Linked DNA regions of Geomonas sp. RF6. Each later gene encodes a partner of the first gene's protein in a complex. Links are inferred from orthologs where the notes say so. Each region holds a gene or a part of one and is shown in the gene's direction. Other genes may lie near its edges.

Region 1 (3,306 bases):
AAGCCATCCCGTAGAACCTGTGGCGGCTTTGCCGCCATCGCAGGCAGGATGCCTACGCTCCAGCGCGATGGCCAGCACTACCGCCGATGAAGAATAGCGATGCGGACAGCCTTTCTCGCGGCTTCAGCAGGGGCGGGGCTACAGGGAGATCTTCGACGGGTGGCGGCTTACGGGGCAGCTCGATGCACGGATCCGCTTCGTAACCTTTCCTTCGCCATCCGCACCAGATGATGATTGCTTCCTGCCGGTTACCAAATACCACTATGTCCTATACCAAACTCTCCATCACTACTGCAAACGGCGTCGGATACCTGATGCTCGACTCCGGCGGGCGCTTCAATACCCTCTCGATCGGGACGCTGCGGGAGATCTCCGCTGCCTTTAAAGAGCTTTCGGCGGATCCGGCGGCGACGGTTATAGTCATCTCCGGTTTTCCCGGGGAGTCCTTTGCCGTCGGTGCCAACATCGCTGAGATGCTGGAATTCTCCCCCGGTGACGCGCTGGCTTTTGCCGACGTCGGGCAGGCTCTCTTTGAGATGATGGAGGACGCGGATAAGCCTGTCATCGCTGCCCTCAACGGCATAACCATGGGAGGGGGATGCGACCTCTCCCTTGCCTGCGACCTGCGACTCGCCAGCGACAGCCTCCGCGTTGCCCATCCCGGCGCGCGGCTCGGGATACTTACCGGCTTCTGCGGAACTCAGAAGCTGCCACGACTTATCGGCAGGGGGCGCGCGCTGGAGGTTTTTATGACCGCTGCAACCTATAACGCAGCAGACGCTCTCGCCATGGGGTATGTGAGCCGCGTATTTCCGCAGGAGACCTTCTGGCAGGAGGTGACGGCCTTCGCGGAAGCGCTGGCGCAACGCCCCGTGGAGCTCCTTGCCACTGCGAAGACGCTGGTGAATTGCGCCGAGGACGTGGAGCTCAAAAGCGGCTGCGCCCTGGAGCGCGCCTCTTACGTCGCCCGCAAAAAAGGTTCTTCGGGGGATTCCGGCGGAACGCAGGTCAATCCTCCCCGTCCGTTGACGGGAGGGGAACAGGGGGGGGGTGACGCTGCCATCTGCTGCAACGGTGGCACCTTCCCCCCCACCCTGTCCCTCCCCCGCAAGGGGGGAGGGGACGTTTCTGCCGCGTCTTCCCCGAAAACTGCAAGCATCCTCACAAAAGGTGCGACTGCTACGAAAGGGACCATTTCATGAGCCTTGCCGAACGGGTGCTGGCCGGCGATGTGCGGGCCGCGGCGCGCCTGATGCGCGATATCGACGACCGCATGCCGAGCGCGGTGCAGGAGCTTAAGTCCCTCCACCCGCACACGGGCAGGGCCTACATCCTCGGACTCACCGGTCCGCCGGGTGCGGGTAAGTCGACCCTGGTGGACCAGATGATCGAGGCATACCGGAAGAGGGGGCTGCGCGTCGGGGTCGTCGCGGTCGATCCCACGAGCCCGTACACGGGCGGGGCCATTCTCGGGGACCGCGTGCGCATGAACCGGCACGCGGAGGATCCGGGTGTCTTCATCCGCAGTCTCGCTACCCGCGGCGCCCTCGGCGGGCTCTCCCGATCGACCATGGACGTGGTGAACGTGATGGATGCCATGGGGATGGATGTGGTCCTCGTGGAGACGGTCGGGGTGGGGCAGGACGAGATAGACATCGCCGGCTCGGCCCACAGCACCGTCGTCGTCATGGTGCCGGGGCTCGGGGACGATATCCAGGCGATCAAGGCGGGGATCCTGGAGATCGGCGACCTCTTCGTGGTGAACAAGGCGGACCGCGACGGGGCGGAGCGGACGGTGCGCGAATTGCGCAGCATGCTGGAGATGCGCCACCCCGCGCCGGAGGCGTGGCAGCCCCGCGTGCTGAAGACGGAGGCTTTCAGGGGGGTCGGTGTCGAGGAGCTGGTGCAGGAGCTGGAGGCGCATCGCGCGTTCCTCTCTCAGACCGACACCTTGCGCAGGGTAATAGAGGAACGGAACGCACGGGTCTTTGGGGAGACATTGAAAGAGGAGCTCTACGCAATGGTTCTGCAGGGGCTGATAGAGAGCGGCGCGTATAATGAGCTCATGCAGCGGCTGCACAGTCGCGCCACCGATCCGTACAGTGCCGTAGAAGAGGTCATGGCGCGGACTTCTTTTACTTGACCCACTTTGGCAAAAGTGTTATCACTGCGACGCAGCAGGCTTTTTCTGAATGGTTGTTAGTTAGCGTCACCCGGCTTCTGCGGCGGCCGGGGCTAAATCTGGAATCGAGCAGGACCATGGGGCGAGAGCCCCATTATGTTTTTGGGGGAATGTAGTAAATGCTTCGTAAGTTTGCCTTCTTTTTCGCTCTGGCTATTTTCGCCGGCATCGTGGTGTACAATCCGCTGGCAACGTCGGACCCCGGCGCCAACCCCAAAGACCCCGCCCGTGAGGACCTTTCCCGCGTGGAATACCCAAGCCTCGCCGGTATCGCCTGGCGGCCGCACTTCATGATGCCTTCGGAGACGCTGGAGTCTCTCTTTGGCGAAGACTGGCCCTACGTGGCGCGTTTCAACCGCATCGACCGTCGTCACGTCTACCCGGGGATGACCATCAAGGTCCCCCTGGACATGAATACCTGCAGGAAGTACACGCCGATGCCCGAGGAATACGAGCCGGCACGCAATCACGAGAAATACATCCTCATCGATCTGACGGAGCAGTGGATGGGCGCCTACCAGTACGGCAAGCTCGTTTTCTCCGTTCCGGCAGCGACCGGTGCCGCGGGTCATGAGACGCCGGTCGGGATCTTCCAGGTCGACGCCCGCCACAAGAATCATACCTCCTCCCTGTACAAGACCGAGGACCAGACTGCGCAGTACCCGATGGACAATGCGATCCGCTTTCACGTCGGGGCGGACAACGTCTCCTACTGGATTCACGCGAGGGACCTCCCCGGGAAGCCCGCCTCGCACGGATGCGTCGGGCTCTACGACGAGGGGATGCAGAACCGGGTGTACGGCATTCCCGAGCGCCCGGTGCTCCTGGACTCGGAGCGCCTCTACGCCTGGGCGGTGGGGGACGACGTTTACGAGGAAGCGGATTCGGGCGAACTGGAGCTCGTGGAGGACGGCCCGATGGTGGAGGTGCGGGGGGCCAACCCGGTCTACCGCAGGTGACAGCGGACGTCGCGGGGCGATAGCGCCTTGACCTCGGCGGGGGGTAGGGGGGACAATGTGTAAAGCCTGAAAGCGAGCTGAACCGAACCTACTTGAACTGCCGGAGTCTTCGTGCAAGAGCTTCTCAGGGATTATCTGCAGGTACACGGATACTGGGTCCTTTTC
Region 2 (3,290 bases), 1.2 Mb from region 1 along the record:
CCCGCACCTACTCTCCGGCTGGCTCTCCATCAACCGGAGGAACTTCCGCTTCGACAACGGGAAGGTGGTGTGGCTCAGGAACCCGCTCGGGGTGCTGAAGGAGACGTACGAGTACCTGCACATGAACCTGCGCCCCCACAAGCCGGCGGCGGAGATCATCTGGGGGCACGACAACGAGCTCCTGCAGCAGTCTCTCCGCTTCTACAAGGCGCTGCGTGAGCACTTCGGGCTCGCCAAGGAGGAGTACTTCACGCTGTGCGAGATCCTTTCCCACGAGGAGCCGCAGGGTGGGCTCGACGCGAAGACCTGGTCGCAGGTCCGCTCCTCCCACTTCGGCTACGAGGCAGGGGTGGAGCTTCTGGGAATGCTCTTCCTGATCGGGGAGAACACCCGTTTCTGGGACCTGCGCGTGGAGGAGGACCTGGAGATCACGATCCCTGACTACCTGCACGACCCGGAACTGCAGGCCCGCATGAAGAAGGTCCTCGTCCCCCCCCCTGCCACGAAGGCGGACGAGATCGTCGCCGTCTGCGGCGGCATGTACTACGGACAGGAGGCGCCGGGGATGCCGGTCTTCGCCGAGGAAGGGATGCACTTCGAGGTGGGGCAGCCCCTCTACATCATCGAGGTGATGAAGATGTTCAACAAGGTCTGCGCCACCTTCTCCGGCACGATCGACAAGATCCTCATCAGCTCCGGCGACGGCACCATCGTCTCTAAGGGACAGCCCCTCTTCAAGGTCACCCCGGACGAGCGCTTCGTGGAGGTGGACGAAGAGGCGGTAGAGCGCGAGCGTCGTGCGGTGACGAGCGAGTATCTGCGAGCGGTGCTGGAGACGAGACCGGTCCGCTCCTCGCACAGCGTACCGGCAGCGCAGGCGGTCCCCGCCTGATCACCACTGTCTGAGTGGCGTGATGAAATTCAATGAAGGTAATGAAGGGAGATATGCGATGAGCATTAGCGATAAGAAACGCGCCTGGGAGGAAGGGGCGGTCCAGAAGAGCCTTGCGAAGGCACCGGAGAGACGGGAGACCTTCAGCACCGGCTCCGCGATCGAAGTTCAGCGCTGCGCCACCCCCGACTACGACTACCCGGACTTCCAGGAGAAGCTCGGCTTCCCGGGGGAGTTCCCCTTCACCCGTGGCGTGCAGCCCACCATGTATCGCGGCAGGTTCTGGACCATGCGCCAGTATGCCGGCTTCGGCAACGCCGCCGAGTCGAACGAGCGCTACAAGTACCTCCTCTCCCAGGGGCAGACCGGGCTTTCCATCGCTTTCGACCTCCCCACCCAGATGGGGTACGACTCAGACGCCGCCATGAGCCGCGGCGAGGTCGGCAAGGTCGGGGTAGCCATCGACACCCTCGCCGACATGGAGACCCTCTTCGACGGCATCCCGCTGGACAAGGTCTCCACCTCCATGACCATCAACTCCACCGCGGCTATTCTCCTCGCCATGTACATCGCGGTGGCGGAAAAGCAGGGGGTCGACGCCACCCGCATCTCCGGGACGATCCAGAACGACATCCTGAAGGAGTACATGGCGCGCGGCACCTACATCTACCCGCCGCGCGAGTCGATGCGCCTCATCACCGACATCTTCGCCTACTGCAAGGACCAGGTGCCGAAGTGGAACACCATCAGCATCTCCGGATACCACATCCGCGAGGCCGGCTCCAGCGCCGTCCAGGAAGTCGCCTTCACCCTCGCCGACGGCATCGCCTACGTGGAGGCGGCGATCAAGGCGGGGCTCGACGTGGACGAGTTCGCGCCGCGACTCGCCTTCTTCTTCAATTCCCACAACAACCTCCTGGAGGAGGTGGCCAAATTCCGGGCGGCCCGCCGCATGTGGGCCCGCATCATGCGCGACCGCTTTAAGGCCCGCGACCCGCGCTCCCAGATGCTGCGCTTCCACACCCAGACGGCAGGCTCTACCCTCACGGCACAGCAGCCGGACAACAACATCATGCGCGTCACCCTGCAGGCGCTCGCCGCCGTTCTCGGCGGGACCCAGTCGCTGCACACCAATTCCCGCGATGAGGCGCTGGCGCTCCCGACGGAGGAGTCGGTGCGCATAGCGCTGAGGACCCAGCAGGTCATCGCGCACGAGTCCGGCGTCGCCGACACTGTCGATCCCCTGGCGGGAAGCTTCTTCGTGGAGGAGCTGACGGACAGCATCGAGCGGGAGGCATTGGCCTATATAGAGAAGATCGACTCTCTCGGGGGCGCCGTCGAGGCGATTTCCATGGGATTCCAGCAGAAGGAGATCCAGGATTCGGCCTATGCCTACCAGCGCGCGGTGGAGAAAAACGACGCCATCATCGTCGGGGTGAACCGCTTTACGGTGGAGGAGGCTCCGCCGCAGGGGCTTTTGAAGGTAAAGGAAGAGGTGGAGCTAAGTCAGAAGGCGGGGCTCGCCAGGGTGCGCGCGGCCCGCGACGGCGCCGCGGTGGAGACGAAGCTCAAAGCGCTGGAGGAGGCGGCGAGAGGAACGGAAAACCTGATGCCTTTCATTCTCGACGCCGTAAAGAGCTACGCCACCCTCGGGGAAATTTCCGACGTCCTGCGTGGGGTGTTCGGCGTGCACCGCGAGACGGTCGTCCTGTAGATTCCGTCACCTGTAACCATCCCGTAACAGGCACGTAACATCGTGCTGCTACTGTGCAGCCATTCCTCCTCCCGCAAGAGGCGGGGGGGCGAGAGACCGCGAGGTTCAGATGCTCAGCAAGATCGCCCATATCGGTGTCGCCGTCCACTCCATCGAGGAGTCGCTCCCTTTCTACCGTGACGCGCTTCAGATGACCTGCTCCGGTTGCGAGGAGGTGGCATCACAGAAGGTGAAGGTCGCCTTCCTGGAAATAGGAGGCTCCCGGATCGAGCTCCTGGAGCCGACTTCTCCGGAAAGCCCGGTCGCCAAGTTCCTGGAAAAGAACGGCCCGGGGATGCACCACGTGGCGTACGAGGTGGCGGATCTGGCAGGGGCGCTGGCGCAGCTGAAGGCGGCGGGGACCAGGCTCATCGACGAGACCCCCCGCGAGGGCGCTCACGGCAGCAGGATCGCCTTCATTCACCCGAAAAGCTCCGGGGGAGTCCTTACCGAACTGTGCCAGTACCCGGGAGGGGGAAAGCACAGTTAGATTTTTAATATTGACTTTTCATCGGAAATACATATAGTAACGCCTGCTTTATATCCGAGCCTACATAACGCGTCGCTGGATCTATTTCACCGGCAGACGGAAAATACTGTATACGAGGGGCAGATAAGCGGGCATAAAGGTTAAATTTTCTTGAC

What was found.
Region 2: the proteins of meaB (region 1) and LPW11_RS11385 are in contact, whole or in part, in a crystal structure (PDB 8DPB), measured with the Methylorubrum extorquens proteins. The link is inferred for Geomonas sp. RF6 from one-to-one orthologs. Residues at the interface, in SOR26638.1 of Methylorubrum extorquens: Arg20, Ala21, Ala24, Arg25, Thr28, Ser32, Arg33, Arg34, His37, Thr98, Gly99, Gly100, Ser101, Ile102, Leu103, Lys106, Thr107, Ala110, Ala113, Ile114, Asp115, Arg116, Ala118, Phe119, Ile120, Arg121, Pro122, Pro124; in SOR27001.1 of Methylorubrum extorquens: Glu577, Glu578, Asn579, Asp580, Gly581, Arg582, Arg583, Arg585, His596, Ala604, Ser605, Ala608, Asp609, Gly611, Phe612, Asp613, Val614, Asp615, Ile616, Gly617, Pro618, Leu619, Glu625, Arg628, Gln629, Val631, Glu632, Asn633, Asp634, Glu661.

The regions. Positions count from the first base shown.
Region 1 is NZ_CP087999.1:3,813,164-3,816,469, forward strand. The notes cover bases 181-3,170. They hold meaB (methylmalonyl Co-A mutase-associated GTPase MeaB), read left to right. Parts: upstream 181-1,198; coding sequence 1,199-2,143; downstream 2,144-3,170. Other genes in these bases: LPW11_RS16320 (enoyl-CoA hydratase/isomerase family protein), read left to right, coding at 264-1,202; LPW11_RS16330 (L,D-transpeptidase), read left to right, coding at 2,302-3,141. Outside these bases: LPW11_RS16335 (DedA family protein), read left to right, coding at 3,253-3,306. UniProt on the Escherichia coli protein: Binds and hydrolyzes GTP. Likely functions as a G-protein chaperone that assists AdoCbl cofactor delivery to the methylmalonyl-CoA mutase (MCM) ScpA and reactivation of the enzyme during catalysis.
Region 2 is NZ_CP087999.1:2,635,395-2,638,684, reverse strand. The notes cover bases 305-3,278. They hold LPW11_RS11385 (acyl-CoA mutase large subunit family protein), read left to right. Parts: upstream 305-950; coding sequence 951-2,606; downstream 2,607-3,278. Other genes in these bases: mce (methylmalonyl-CoA epimerase), read left to right, coding at 2,716-3,135; LPW11_RS11390 (ATP-binding protein), read left to right, coding at 305-892. In the rest of the region: more of LPW11_RS11390, read left to right, coding at 1-304. UniProt on the Escherichia coli protein: Catalyzes the interconversion of succinyl-CoA and methylmalonyl-CoA. Could be part of a pathway that converts succinate to propionate.